3 regions of the Sphingomonas sp. CV7422 genome follow, and region 1 is predicted to be linked to each of the others. Evidence: predicted binding sites of a transcription regulator. Region 1 holds the regulator's gene; each other region holds the start of a gene.
The links. The regulator LexA, encoded in region 1, represses DNA repair genes until DNA is damaged. The targets are predictions, from matches to a motif close to GTTCCNCNCTTGTTCT.

Region 1 (4,758 bases):
GACCAATATCCTCTCCCGCATCATCGAGACCAAGCGCGCCGAAGTCGCCGCGCGCAAGGCGACGACCAGCCTCGCCGACCTCGACGCGCGGATCGCCGCCGTCACGCGTCCGCGCGGCTTCCGCGCCGCGCTCGACGCCCGCTCGGGTCCCGCGCTGATCGCCGAGATCAAGAAGGCCAGCCCGTCCAAGGGCGTGATCCGCGCCGACTTCGATCCGCCGGCCCATGCCCGCGCCTATCAGGCGGGCGGCGCCGCCTGTCTGTCGGTGCTGACCGACGAACAATGGTTCCAGGGCTCGGACGACTATCTGATCGCCGCACGCGCCGCCTGCGATCTGCCGGTGATCCGCAAGGACTTCATGGTCGATCCGTGGCAGGCGACCGAAAGCCGCTCGATCGGCGCCGACGCGATCCTGATCATCGTCGCCGCGCTCGACGACAATCAGATGGCGGAGATCGAGGCGTCGGCACGCGAATGCGGCATGGACGTGCTGGTCGAGGTGCATGACGCACACGAACTCGACCGCGCGCTGCGGCTGCAATCGCGGCTGATCGGCGTCAACAACCGCGACCTGCGCGATTTCACCGTCGACTTCGCCCGCACCTATGATCTCGTCGCCAAGGCGCCGGCGGGCTGCACCTTCGTCGCCGAGAGCGGGCTGGAGCGGCGCGAGGACCTCGATGCGATGGCGGCGCACGGCGTTCATTGCTTCCTGATCGGCGAGGCGCTGATGCGCGCCGACGATGTCGAGGCGGCGACGCGCGCGATGATCGGCGCCGAGGCGTGACCCGCCTCACCCATATCGACGCCGAGGGCGCCGCGCATATGGTCGATGTCGGCGGCAAGGCGGTGACCAGCCGCCGCGCGGTCGCCACCGGTCATATCGCGGTCGCTGCCGAGGCGCTCGCCGCGATCCGCGACGGCGCGGCCAAGAAGGGCGACGTGCTCGCGGTCGCGCGGATCGCCGGGATCATGGCCGCCAAGCGCACCGCCGAGCTGATCCCGCTCTGCCATCCGCTGCCGCTGACCCGCGTCACGCTCGACCTGACGATCGACGCGGGCGGCATCACCGCCACCGCGCTGACCGCGACCGACGGCAAGACCGGGGTGGAGATGGAGGCGCTCACCGCCGTCTCGGTGGCGCTGCTCACCGTCTATGACATGGCCAAGGCGATCGACCGGGCGATGGTGATCTCCGGCATCCGTCTGCTCGAAAAGGCCGGCGGCGCGTCCGGCGACTGGCGCGCCTGAGGCGATGACGCTGCTGCCGATCGCCGAGGCGCAGGCGCGTCTGTTCACCGCCGCGCCGCGCGTCGCCGAGGAGACGGTGCCGCTCGCGCAGGCCGCGGGGCGCTGGCTCGCCGACGACGTCGTTGCGCAGCGCACGCAGCCCGCGCACGACCTCTCCGCGATGGACGGCTATGCGATCCGCTTCGTCGACCTGCCCGGCCCGTGGACGCTGATCGGCGAGAGCGCGGCCGGGCGGCCGTTCGACGGCACGATCCAGCCCGGCGAGACCGTCCGCATCTTCACCGGCGCGGTGATGCCCGCCGGCGCCGATACGGTGATGATCCAGGAAGAGGTGGACGCGCAGGGCGCCGCGATCCGACTCACCGGCGAAGGGCCGGCGCATCCGGGCCGCAACACCCGCCGCCGCGGCCTCGACTTCACCGCCGGCGACACGCTGGTGCGCAGCGGCGAGCGGCTGACCCCGGCGCGGATCGCCGTCGCCGCGACCGGCGGCGTCGGTGCGCTGTGCGTCCACCGCCGCGTCCGTGTCGCGATCTGCGCGACCGGGGACGAACTGGTCGATCCCGGCCAGCCCGCCTCGCCCGATGCCTTACCCGAATCGAACCGCGCGATGCTCGCCGCGATGCTTGCCGATCTGCCGGTCGAGCTGATCGACCTCGGCATCCTGCCCGACGATCTGGCGACGCTGCGGGACGCCTTCGCGCGGGTCGACGCCGATCTGCTGGTCACCACCGGCGGCGCATCGGTCGGCGATCACGATCTCGTCCGGCCGGCGCTCGAGGCCGCGGGCGGCCAGATCGATTTCTGGCGGATCGCGCTGCGGCCCGGCAAGCCGATGATGGCGGGGCGACGCGGCGCGATGCAGGTGCTCGGCCTGCCGGGCAATCCGGTGTCCGCCTTCGTCACCGCGATCCTGTTCGTCAAACCGGTGATCGCGCATCTCGCGGGCGCCGCCGACCCGCTGCCGCGCGCGACGCTGGCGCTGCTCGGCGAGGACCTGCCCGCCAATGGCGCGCGCACCGACTATCTGCGTGCCGAGATACGCGACGGCCGCGCTTATGCCTCGACGATCCAGGACAGTTCGATGCTGCTGACGCTGGCCCGGTCGCAGGCGCTGATCATCCGCCCGGCCGGCGCCGCGGCGGCACGGGCGGGCGACTCGGCAGATATCCTCGTCATCGCTTGACGGACGCCATCCTGTTCCCTAGAAGTTCCGCGTCTGTTCTGACGGGGAAGGATCGCCCATGCTCACGCGCAAGCAGCACGAGCTCGTATGCTTCATCAACGATCGGCTGGAGGAAACCGGCATCTCGCCCTCGTTCGAGGAGATGAAGGAGGCGCTCGACCTCAAGTCGAAGTCGGGCGTGCATCGTCTGATCAGCGCGCTTGAGGAACGGCATTTCATCCGCCGCCTGCCCAACCGGGCGCGCGCGCTCGAAGTGCTGCGCATGCCGGAACGGTCGGAGCGCAAGCCCGCCGCGTCGACGGCGCCGGCCGCACCGCCGCCCGCCAAGACCAACGTCCGCGCCGCACCGGCGCCCGCCAATGACGTGATCGAGATCCCGCTGCACGGCCGGATCGCCGCCGGCCTGCCGATCGAGGCGTTCGAGGGCAGCTCGACGCTCGCCGTCCCCGCCGCCCTGCTCGGCAGCGGCGAACATTATGCGCTCGAAGTATCCGGCGACTCGATGGTCGAAGCCGGCATCCTCGATGGCGATTATGCGCTGATCCGTCGTACCGAGGTCGCCCGCGACGGGGAGATCGTCGTCGCGCTGATCGACGACAGCGAAGCGACGCTCAAATATTTCCGCCGCGAGGGCGCGATGGTCCGGCTCGATCCAGCCAATCGCGCCTACGAAGCGCAGCGCTACGTCCCCTCGCATGTCCGCGTGCAGGGCAAATTGTCGGGCATCCTGCGCCGCTACGACTGAGCCGGGCGATCCGCCAAGGATGGCGGTCGCCGGGCTGTAGCACCGTGCGCACCCGTCGGCTTTCCAGGTCGATCGCGACGCCGCCGGTGCGGCGCAGGAGCGGTGCATCGAGCCGCAGCCAGCGCGGGCGGCAGGATCGCGGCAGCCGCCGTTCGCTGACGACGATGTCCGCCGCATGGCAGGCGCCGATCAGCGCGGCACGATCGACCGGATAGGCGCTGCGCGTCGCGACGATCCGCCATGCGCGCTCTGTGCTCCCCAGCGTGACGATACAGGCATCCGCCGAGCAGCGCGCCGCCGCCTGACCGCTGAGCGGCAACGGCTCGCCGTCGATGCCACCATTTTCGGCGAGCATCGCCCGCGTGTAATCGCCGGCGCGCTCGCGGAGCAAGGCGAGCCGTCCGTCGACCCGTACCGCCATATGGCGGCCATCCCCCGTCACCAGCAGATCGGGGGCAGGCGCCTGCATCATCCACCAGCCGCCGAGCAGGATCGGCAGCAGCCCCCAGCGCCGCACCCGCGTCCGCCACAGCATCAGCCACAGTCCGCCGCCGACGATCAGCGCGAACGCCGCGGCCGACATCGCCGGCAACGCAATCCCCGATCCCGGCAGCGCGGCGACGCGGTGGGCGATCACCAGCAACAGCCGCAACGCGAGATCGGTCAGCCACCAGACCGGTGGGCCGAGGCCGACCGTATCGGCGAGCAACGCCGCCGCTTCGAGCGGCATGACGACGAAGGTGGTGAGCGGGATCGCGACGATATTCGCCGCCGCGCCGTACAGCCCCGCCTTGTGGAAGTGGAAGACCGCGATCGGCATCAGCGCCGCCTCGACCACGACGCCGGTGAGCAGCAACGCAGCGCCTTCGCGCAGGATACGGCGACGCCAGGGCTCGTCGCGCTGCCGGAACCAGCCGGCGACGCGCGGATGGTCGTGGAGCGTGACGATCGCCGCGATGGCGGTAAAGGACAATTGGAAGCTCGGCCCGGTCACCGCCTCGGGCCAGACCAGCATCACCGCGATGGCACCGCCGGCGACCAGCCGCAACGTCATCGCCTCCCGCCCCAGCACCAGAGCGGCGAGCACCAGTAGCGCGGCGACGCACGAGCGGATCGTCGGCACCTGACTGCCGGTCAGCCAGGTATAGCCGATCGCCGCCAGCGCCCCCGCCGCCGCCGCGACCAGCGGCAGCCGCCAGCGGATCGCCAGCCACGGCGACAGCGCGAGCAGCCGCAGGACGCACAGCATCGTCGCCCCCACCGCGGCGGTGATGTGCAAGCCGCTCACCGAGAGCAGATGCGCCAGCCCGGCGCGCCGCATCGCATCGGCATCGGCCACGGTGATCGCGCCCTCGTCGCCGGTGGCGAGCGCTGCGGCGATACCGCCGCGACTGCCCGGCAGGCGCGACAGGATATGGCTGGTCAGCCCCGCGCGCAGCCCCTCGCCCGCCGCGCTCCGGATCACCCGCACCGGCGCGAAGCCGCGCCCGGTCGCGCCGATCCCCGCAAACCAGGCGACGCGCGCGAAGTCATAGCCGCCCGGCACCGCCGCATCGGCTGGCGGCATCAGCCGCGC
Region 2 (4,758 bases), 580 kb from region 1:
CCTCGACACGTTCATCACCCATATCGTCCCGGCATCGATGGTCGAGGCGATGGCGACCAACGAGATCCTCCAGATCGTCGTCTTCTCGATCTTCGTCGGCGTCGCGATCACCGCGGTCGGCGAGCGGGCCGCGCCGCTGACCCGGGCGATCGACGGGCTGGTCGCGGTGATGCTGCGGATCACCGATTACGTCATGCGCGTCGCCCCGGTCGCGGTGTTCTGCGCGGTCGCGGCGACGCTGACCGAGCGCGGTGCCGGGGTGATCGGTCAACTCGCCTTCTTCATGGGCAGCTTCTACCTCGCCTTGCTGTGCCTGTGGGCGATCCTGCTCGGCCTCGGCTTCCTGTTCATCGGACCGCGCATCCGGGCGCTGATCGGCTATGTGCGCGAGCCATTGCTCGTCGCCTTCACCACCGCCTCGTCGGAAGCCGCCTATCCGCGCATGCTGGAGGCGCTCGACAAGTTCGGGGTGCCGCCGCGGATCGCCAGCTTCGTGCTGCCGCTCGGCTATTCATTCAACCTCGACGGCTCGATGATCTACATGACCTTCGCGTCGCTGTTCATCGCCCAGGCCTATGGCATCGCGCTGCCGCTCGGCACGCAAATCGCGATGCTGCTGTTCCTGATGATCTCGTCCAAGGGGATCGCCGGGGTGCCGCGCGCCAGCCTGGTGGTCATCGCGGCGGTGCTGCCGGTGTTCAAGATCCCGGAGGCGGGATTGCTGCTGATCCTGGCGATCGACCATTTCCTCGACATGGGCCGCACCGCGACCAACGTCATCGGCAATGCCGTCGCCGCATCGGTGGTGGCGAAATGGGAGGGCGGCCTCGACCCGCGCGAGCCGGCGACGATCGACCCGCTGGTCTCGCACGGACCGGCGGCGGAGGCGACGACGCGGTTCCGGGATTGAGCGCTTCGCCGGGGTCCAGCCGCCGGCGGGTAAGGTCACGCGAAGGCATGAAGACGTGATCCAAAAGGAGGTTCACGCGGAGGCACGGAGGCGCGGAGATTAGGGTTGCCGCGAACGCGGCAATTTGCCCTGACGGCCGTGACGTACGCGGAAACGACGCTCCTATCGCAACCCTCCGCGCCTCCGCGCCTCCGCGCGAACCAGCTCCAGCCACAGGTTCGCGTCTTCGGGCGCCGCCCTCACCCGCCCATCGCCCCGATCAGGCGTAGGCGTAGCGACCGCCCTTCTCCAACGCCGCCTGATAGGCCGGACGGGCGTGGACCTTGTTCAGCCAGGCGATCGTCGCGGGGCGCGACGCGTCGAGCCCCGCGCGGCTGCGCGCCGCCTCGAGCGGGAAGCTCATCATCACGTCGGCGGCGGTGAGGTCGTCGCCCGCGAACCACGGCCGCTGCGACAGCTCCGCCTCGACATAGTCGAGGTGGACGTCGATCATCGGCTGGATGCGCTTGATCGCCGGCTTGCCCATCAGCGGAATACGGCTGAGCACCAGCTTGAGCAGCAGCGGCGGCATCATCGAGCCTTCGGCATAATGGAGCCAGAAGCGATAGCGCAGCGCCGAATCGCGGTGCGGCGGCGGTCCGAGCCGGCCATCGGCCTTTTCAACGAGATATTCGACGATCGCGCCCGTCTCTGCGACGACGCGGCCGCCGTCGGCGTCGAGATCCTCGATCACCGGCGACTTGCCGAGCGGATGGATGCGCTTGAGCTCGGGGGGCGCGAGCATCGTCCTGGCGTCGCGCTGATAGCGCTTGACCTGATAGTCGAAGCCGAGCTCCTCGAGCATCCACAGGATACGCTGCGACCGGCTGTTTTCGAGATGGTGGACGATGATCATCTGACTTCCCTTCATCGCGGCTCAGGCCGCGCGCACCTCTTGCCAATTCCCGACGGCACGATTTCGTTGCCTGACGCGCGACGCCGTCGATCGAACCCGGAGCGCGAGCCTAGACGGCGCACCGCGAGCGCCCCAAAGACAAAAGAGGCCCGCCGTCGCCGGCGAGCCTCCTGTCGTCGCATAGCGCCGGGCGCGCATCAGATGTCGTCGTCGGCTTCCGGTCCGGCCATCATCTCCTCGGCGACCTTTTCGGTCCGCTGACGGATCGCCTTTTCGAGCCGGTCGGCCATCTCGGGATGTTCGCGCAGATAGTTCTTCGAATTCTCGCGACCCTGACCGATGCGGACGCTGTCGTAGCTGAACCACGCGCCCGATTTCTCGACCAGCCCGGCCTTGACGCCGAGATCGAGGATCTCGCCGATCTTCGAAATGCCCTCGCCGTACATGATGTCGAACTCGACCTGCTTGAACGGCGGCGCGACCTTATTCTTGACGACCTTGACGCGGGTGGCGTTGCCAGTGACCTCTTCCTTGTCCTTGATCGCGCCGGTGCGACGGATGTCGAGGCGGACCGAGGCGTAGAACTTCAGCGCGTTGCCGCCCGTCGTCGTCTCCGGATTGCCGTACATCACGCCGATCTTCATGCGCAGCTGGTTGATGAAGATCACCATGCAACGCGACCGGCTGATCGACCCGGTCAGCTTGCGCAGCGACTGCGACATCAGTCGCGCCTGCAGGCCGACGTGGCTGTCGCCCATCTCGCCCTCGATCTCCGCGCGGGGAACCAGCGCGGCGACCGAATCGACGACTAGCACGTCGATCGCATTGGAGCGGACGAGCGTGTCGACGATCTCCAGCGCCTGTTCGCCGGTGTCGGGCTGCGAGACGATCAGCTCGTCGATGTTGACGCCGAGCTTCTTGGCATAGACCGGGTCGAGCGCATGTTCGGCGTCGACGAAGGCCGCGGTGCCGCCGCCCTTCTGCGCCTCGGCGATGACGTGCAGCGCGAGCGTCGTCTTGCCCGACGATTCGGGGCCATAGACCTCGATCACGCGGCCGCGCGGCAGGCCGCCGACGCCGAGCGCGATGTCCAGACCGAGCGAACCGGTCGAGATCGCCTCGACCTGCATCGCCTCCTTCTGGCCGAGCTTCATCGCCGAGCCCTTGCCGAAGGCGCGGTCGATCTGCGCCAGCGCGGCGTCGAGCGCCTTTTGCCGGTCGGTATTTGCGGTTGCCATGCCGGTGTCGATCACTTTCAGATTGGCGGCCATCGGGAGGGTCCTCGCTAGAGCAAGCGCGCCGTCGGGGCAACGCGTCTGTTCACCATGTACGGTGTTTGTTCCGTGAGAACAAGAGGGGAACGCGGATTTTACCCGATCGAGGGTGCCGGATCACGTCAGCCGCGTCGCCAGCGTCCACCAGCCGCAGGCGCGCGCGCGCTCCGCGGCCGCATCCCGCGCCGCCGGCTCGTCGAACAGCGCGAAGCAGGTCGCGCCGCTCCCCGACATGCGCGCCAGAAGCACGTCAGGCGCGGCGGCGAGCTGGGCGAGCACCGCGTCGATCACCGGCGCGATCGCGCGGGCGGGCGGTTCGAGGTCGTTGCGGCCGGCGCGGGCGCGGGCGAGCAGGTCCCCGTCCTCGGCGATCGCGCCGCGATCGATCCCGTCCCAGCGCGCGAAGACCGCGGCGGTGCCGACCGCGACGCCCGGATTGACGAGCAGCACCGGCATACCCGCCAGCCCCTCGACCGGCAGCAGCGCCTCCCCCTTGCCGGTACCCAGCGTCGCCCGCCCGAGCAGGCAGGCAGGAACGTCGGCACCGAGCGTCTCGGCGAGCACGAACAACCGCGGGTCGTCGGTGGCGATGCCGTGCAGGCGGGCGAGCGCGCGCAGGGTCGCCGCGGCATCCGCCGAGCCGCCGCCGATCCCCGAGGCGATCGGCAGATGCTTGTCGAGCGTGATCGCATGCGCCTGGGCGATGCCGAACACGCCGGCGAACCCCTGCGCCGCGCGCAGCACGAGATTGTCCGCGGGATTGCCGCCCGCGAGCGCATCGGCGAACGGTCCGGCGATCGTGAAGCTGTCCGCCGCGGCGGGAACGACGGTGATCGTATCGCCATCGGCCGCGAAGACGAACAGCGTCTCCAGAGCATGATAGCCGTCGGCGCGGCGATGCCGCACGTGCAGGGCGAGATTGATCTTGGCAGGGGCGGGTTCGACGATCATCGCGGCGGCAATCCGTTCGCGGCCTTGGCGGCGAGCCGCTGCGCCTCGGCCGGCGTCGCGGTCAGCGCCGCGGCGCGCCAGGCGTAGCGCGCCTCGTAGCGCCGGCCGCGCGTCCAGTAGAGATCGCCGAGATGCTCGCCGATCTCGGCATTGACGGTGTCGACCGCGGCGGCACGCTCGATCAATGGCTGCGCCCGCGCAATATCGCCGCTGAGGAAATAGGCCCAGCCGAGCGAATCGGCGATCGAGGAATCGTCGGGCTTGAGCGCATGCGCGCGTTCGAGCATCGCGATCGACTGCGGCACGTCGATGCCGCGCTCGGCCTGCGCATAGCCGAGATAGTTGAGCGCGAGCGGTTCGGCCGGGGCGATCGCCACCGCCTTCTGCAACGCGGCGCGGCTCGCCGGCCAGTCGCCCGCCTGTTCGAGCGCACCGCCATATTGCAGCCATGCGCTCCACGCGGTCGGATCGGCATCGACGACGCGGCGGTACCAGCCGACCGCCTCGCGATGCCGGTCGAGCGCGGTGAGCTGGTCGGCATAGGTCTGCCAGTCGCCCTCGCCCGCCCCCGGCCGCTCGGCCCCCGTGCGGGCGATGGCGAGCGCTTCCTCCTGGCGACCGGCGGCGGTGAGGATCGCGATCCGCGTCGCCAGCGCGGTCGAGGCATAGGGGCTCGCCGCGCCGATCCCGTCGAGCGCGGTCAGCGCGCGCGGCAACGCCTTGTCCTT
Region 3 (4,758 bases), 250 kb from region 1:
CGGTGGTCGCGCCGACGAGGATGACGGTGCCGTCCTCGACGAAGGGGAGGAAGCCGTCCTGCTGCGCGCGGTTGAAACGGTGGATCTCGTCGACGAACAACAGGGTGCGCTTGCCGATGCGGGCGTGGTCGCGCGCCTCGGCGAAGGCCTTCTTGAGCTCGGCGACGCCCGAGAACACCGCCGAGATGGCGACGAAGCGCAGATCGACCGCGGCGGCGAGCAGCCGCGCGATCGTCGTCTTGCCGGTGCCCGGCGGCCCCCACAGGATCATCGACGACAGCCGGCCGGCGGCGACCATCCGCCCGATCGCGCCGTCGGGTCCGGTGAGATGCTCCTGGCCGACCACCTCACCGAGCGCGCGGGGACGCAGCCGGTCGGCGAGCGGGGCGTCGCCGGTGGGGGTGGGCGCGACGGGAGGCTCCGGATCGAGGCCGGTGAGCAGATCTGCCATCGGCCCGAGATAGGCGGGCAGGGGGCCGGCGTCACCCCCCCCGACACGGGTCAGCCGCTTTCAAAATATATCTTGAGGGGTCTTGCGGTATGACCAGTAAGATATATCTTCGCTGCATCATGACAGACAGGGAATCGATCATGCACGGATTTGGATTTGGATTTGGCCACGGCCATGGCGGCCGTCAGCGCGGCTGCGGCCCCCGCGGCGGGCATCACCGCTGGGACCGTTTCGCTGCGGACTTCGCCGAACGGTGGGACGAGGCGCAGCGCGGCGGCGGCCGGCGGCGGATGTTCGATGGCGGCGAGCTGCGGCTGGTGCTGCTGCGGCTGATCGCCGACGAACCGCGCCACGGCTATGAGCTGATCAAGGCGATCGAGGAACTGACCGGCGGCGTCTATGCGCCATCGCCGGGGATGGTCTATCCGGCGCTGACGATGCTCGCTGAGATGGAGCTGATCGCCGAACAGCCGTCCGACAATGCGCGCAAGCGGTTCGTCGTCACCGCGGCGGGTGAGGCGCATCTCGCCGAACATGCCGAGCAGGTGGCGATGCTGATCGCCCGCCTCACCGAGGTCGGCGCGCATCGCGCGCGCAGCGATCGCGCGCCCGTCCGCCGCGCGCTGCACAATCTGCGCAACGTCCTGCGCAACCGGCTGGAGGCCGACGATCTGTCGGAGGAGGCCGCGCATGAGGTCGCCGCGCTGATCGACGAGGTCGTCCGCAAGATCGAGCGCATCAAGTGAGCGCCTCGGTCGCCCGCGTGCCGACGGCATCGGCCAGCCGCTATCTCCAGCAGCTCGCCAAGCATTGGAGCCACAAGATGACGGTAAGCTTCACCGCCGAGGAGGGGACGATCACCTTCCCCAACGGATCGGTTCTGGTGATGCGCGCCGACAGCGAGACGCTCGACCTTTTGCTCACCGTGCCGGCGGGCGAGGATGTCGAGCGGATGCGCGGCGTCGTCGCCAGCCATCTCGACCGCTTCGCGATCCGCGAGGCGCCGCTGACCTTCGACTGGCGCGAGGGGTAGGGCGCGCGCCGGTCAGCGGCGGGCGAGCACCAGATAGGTGTCGAGCACGGTCTGGTTGGCGCTGTCCCAGCGATAATGCGCGGCGCGGGCGATGCCGGCCGCGCTCATGCTCGCCTTCAGGGCGGGATCGCCGACGATGCGCGCGATCGCATCGGCATAGCCGGCGATGTCGGTCGGATCGACGAGGAAGCCGGTGACGCCGTCCTCGACCAGGTCGACCGCGCCGGTCGCGCGCGCCGCGACGACGGGGACGCCCGCCGCCATCGCCTCGGTGGTGACGTTGCCGAACGTCTCGGTGATCGACGGGTTGAAGAACACGTCCATCGACGCGACCGCGCGGCCGAGGTCGTCGCCCGACTGGAAGCCGGCGAAGATCGCGCCCGGCGCCTGTTCGGCGAACCAGTCCTGCGCCGGTCCCTTGCCGATCACCAGCACCTTGTGCGGCACGCCGCGGCGGGTGAGCGCCTTCACCACCTCGGCGAAGACGTCGAGGCCCTTTTCCTTGACCAGCCGGCCGAGGAAGCCGACCGCCATCTCGTCGTCGCCGATGCCGCGCTCGCGCCGCCAGGCGAGGCTGCGCCGCTCGGGCACGAAGGTGTCGTGATCGATGCCGCGCGACCAGATGGTGATCGGCGTCGTCACGCCCCATTCGCGCAGCAGCGTCCCCATGCTCGGGCTCGGCGGCATCACCACGTCGACGCGATTGTAGAAGCGCGTCATCAGCGCCTTGATCCATGGCTCGACGAAGCCGATCCGGTAATAGCGGAAATAGGTCTCGAACCGCGTGTGGAACGAGGCGACCGCGGGCACGCCGTTGCGCCGCGCCCAGCTTACCGCGCCATGGTTGAGCAGATCGGGCGCCGAGACGTGGACGATGTTGGGGGCGAAGGCCTCGACATCCTCGCGCGTCGTCTTCGGCAGATAGCGGCCGAGCAGATATTCGGCGCGGCCGCCCGGCATCGGGATCGCCGGCACCGAGACGAGCTCGCCGACCGGCGGAAAGGCGGGCGGATCGATCGTCGGGGAATAGATGCGCACCGCCGCGCCGCGATCGAGCAGATGGCCGACGAGCAGGTTGAGCGCCTGGTTCGCGCCATCGCGGGTGTAGTTATAATTGCCGCTGAACAGCGCGATACGAAGATCAGAGGGTTGCATACCGACACCGGCCATAGCGGCCCGATTGCGGCGTGACTATGTCGGCGGCCGCAATGATCTTCGGCACCGGCAGCGGATCGGCGGCATGGCCGGTAGCGGCGGGAGACTGGCGGCACCGCGATGATCGGTGCCAGCCGCAAGCGACCGCGCCCCGGTGCGCCGCCTCGGCACCGCCGGTCGAAGTGCCGCCTCGTGGCAGTGTATGCCGTGCCGTCTCCGCGCGCCGGCGCGGATATTTGTTCCCTTCCCGTTCTCGTCGCACTATATCCGCGCGCATGGCGAAACCGCAGAAACGATATGTGTGCCAGGCGTGCGGATCGGTGTCGCACCGCTGGGCGGGGCAGTGCGCCGATTGTGCCGAATGGAATACTTTGGTCGAGGAGGCGGCGGCGGTCGTCACGCCGTTCCAGGCCAAGCACGACCTGCGCACCGGCGGCCGCTCGTTCCAGCTCGTCGGGCTCGACGCCGATATCGTCCTGCCCGAGCGGATGGCGACCGGCATCGCCGAGCTCGACCGCGCGCTCGGCGGCGGCTTCGTCGAAGGCTCGGCGACGCTGATCGGCGGTGATCCCGGCATCGGCAAGTCGACCCTGCTGTTGCAGGCGGCGGCCAAGCTCGCGCTCGCCGGACGCAGCGTCGCCTATGTCTCGGGCGAGGAGGCGACCGATCAGGTGCGGCTGCGCGCACGGCGGCTCGGCATCGGCCAGGCGCCGGTGCAGCTCGCCGCGGCGACCTCGACGCGCGACATCCTGACGACGCTGTCGATCGGCCAGGCGCCGGACCTGCTGGTGATCGATTCGATCCAGACCATGCACTCCGACCTGATCGAGGGCGCGCCGGGCACGGTCAGCCAGGTGCGTGCGTCGAGCCAGGAGCTGATCCGCTTTGCCAAGGAGCGCGGCACCGCGCTGGTGCTGGTCGGCCACGTCACCAAGGACGGCGCGATCGCCGGGCCGCGCGTGCTCGAACATATGGTCGACACCGTGCTCGCCTTCGAAGGCGAGCGCAGCCATCAATATCGCATCCTCCGCGCGATCAAGAACCGCTTCGGCGGCACCGACGAGATCGGCGTCTTCGCGATGCAGAGCGAGGGACTGGCCGAGGTCTCCAATCCCTCGGCATTGTTCCTGACGCAGCGCGACGAGGGGGTGACCGGCACGACGGTGTTCCCGGCGCTGGAAGGGACGCGGCCGGTGCTGGTCGAGATCCAGGCGCTGGTGGTGCGGCTGGCGAGCGGCGCGACGCCGCGGCGCGCGGTGGTCGGCTGGGACAGCGGCCGGCTGGCGATGATCCTCGCGGTGCTGGAGGCGCGCTGCGGGCTCAGTTTCTCCAACGCCGAAGTCTATCTCAACATCGCCGGCGGCTATCGCGTGCAGGACCCGGCGGCGGACATGGCGGTGGCGGCGGCGCTGATCTCGGCGCTGTCCGAACGGCCGGTGCCGATCGACGCGGTCGCCTTCGGCGAGGTCGCATTGTCGGGCGAGATCCGCCCGGTCGCGCATGGCGCGCTGCGGCTCAAGGAGGCGGGCAAGCTCGGCTTCGAACGCGCGCTGGTGCCGGCGGCGGTGGCGAAGGAGGACAGCGCGCTGCGGATGACGGGCTTCCGGACTCTGGGGGCGTTCGTGGATCATATGCTCGGACGGTGAGCGTGGGTTGGGCGTTCGGTCAGGCGGCGTCCGTCCGATGTCCGGGAGGCCGGTCCGACAAAGCGGCCTGAAGGTGGCGAGTCGCTGGCAGCCTGTGAGGGGCACACGTGCCATTTTCCCGAGGACATAGGCAGGTCCACAGCCCCCCATTCGTCATCCCGGCGAAAGCCGGGATCCATGGACACGGCGCTGTCGGTAGTCACGCGCAACCCTGACCGCCCGTATCCATGGATCCCGGCTTTCGCCGGGATGACGAGGGTGGGGCCAGGTGGTCCATCACCGCCGGTGCCGCGACGGGGACTAGCGCCTCCGCCCCGGCATCCCTATTCCCAAGCCATGGCGCTGACCGCTCTCGACATCATCGTTCTCGTCGCCGTGCTCGGGGCGGCGCTGCTCGGGCTCAAGCGCGGGTTCGTCACCGAGGTGCTGTCGCTGTTCGCCTGGGTGGCGATCGTCGCGATGCTGAAGCTGTT

Region 2: a site for LexA is predicted at 3,152-3,167, ahead of recA (recombinase RecA). Genes of this name have one in related genera too.
Region 3: a site for LexA is predicted at 2,878-2,893, ahead of radA (DNA repair protein RadA). Genes of this name have one in related genera too.

The regions. Positions count from the first base shown of each region.
Region 1 is NZ_CP115900.1:1,468,107-1,472,864, reverse strand. Features, by position in the region: gene trpC (indole-3-glycerol phosphate synthase TrpC) at 1-787, shown strand, start outside; gene trpD (anthranilate phosphoribosyltransferase) at 1-2, shown strand, start outside; gene moaC (cyclic pyranopterin monophosphate synthase MoaC) at 784-1,251, shown strand; gene PBN85_RS07160 (molybdopterin molybdotransferase MoeA) at 1,256-2,437, shown strand; gene lexA (transcriptional repressor LexA) at 2,496-3,182, shown strand; partial or broken gene PBN85_RS07150 (ComEC/Rec2 family competence protein) at 3,190-4,758, opposite strand, start outside.
Region 2 is NZ_CP115900.1:2,043,924-2,048,681, forward strand. Features, by position in the region: gene PBN85_RS09930 (dicarboxylate/amino acid:cation symporter) at 1-910, shown strand, start outside; gene PBN85_RS09935 (glutathione S-transferase family protein) at 1,170-1,805, opposite strand; gene recA (recombinase RecA) at 2,003-3,076, opposite strand; gene PBN85_RS09945 (4-(cytidine 5'-diphospho)-2-C-methyl-D-erythritol kinase) at 3,197-4,030, opposite strand; gene PBN85_RS09950 (tetratricopeptide repeat protein) at 4,027-4,758, opposite strand, start outside.
Region 3 is NZ_CP115900.1:1,714,057-1,718,814, forward strand. Features, by position in the region: gene PBN85_RS08355 (replication-associated recombination protein A) at 1-451, opposite strand, end outside; gene PBN85_RS08360 (PadR family transcriptional regulator) at 592-1,197, shown strand; gene PBN85_RS08365 (DUF2218 domain-containing protein) at 1,194-1,484, shown strand; gene PBN85_RS08370 (glycosyltransferase family 4 protein) at 1,497-2,639, opposite strand; gene radA (DNA repair protein RadA) at 2,915-4,285, shown strand; gene PBN85_RS08380 (CvpA family protein) at 4,622-4,758, shown strand, end outside.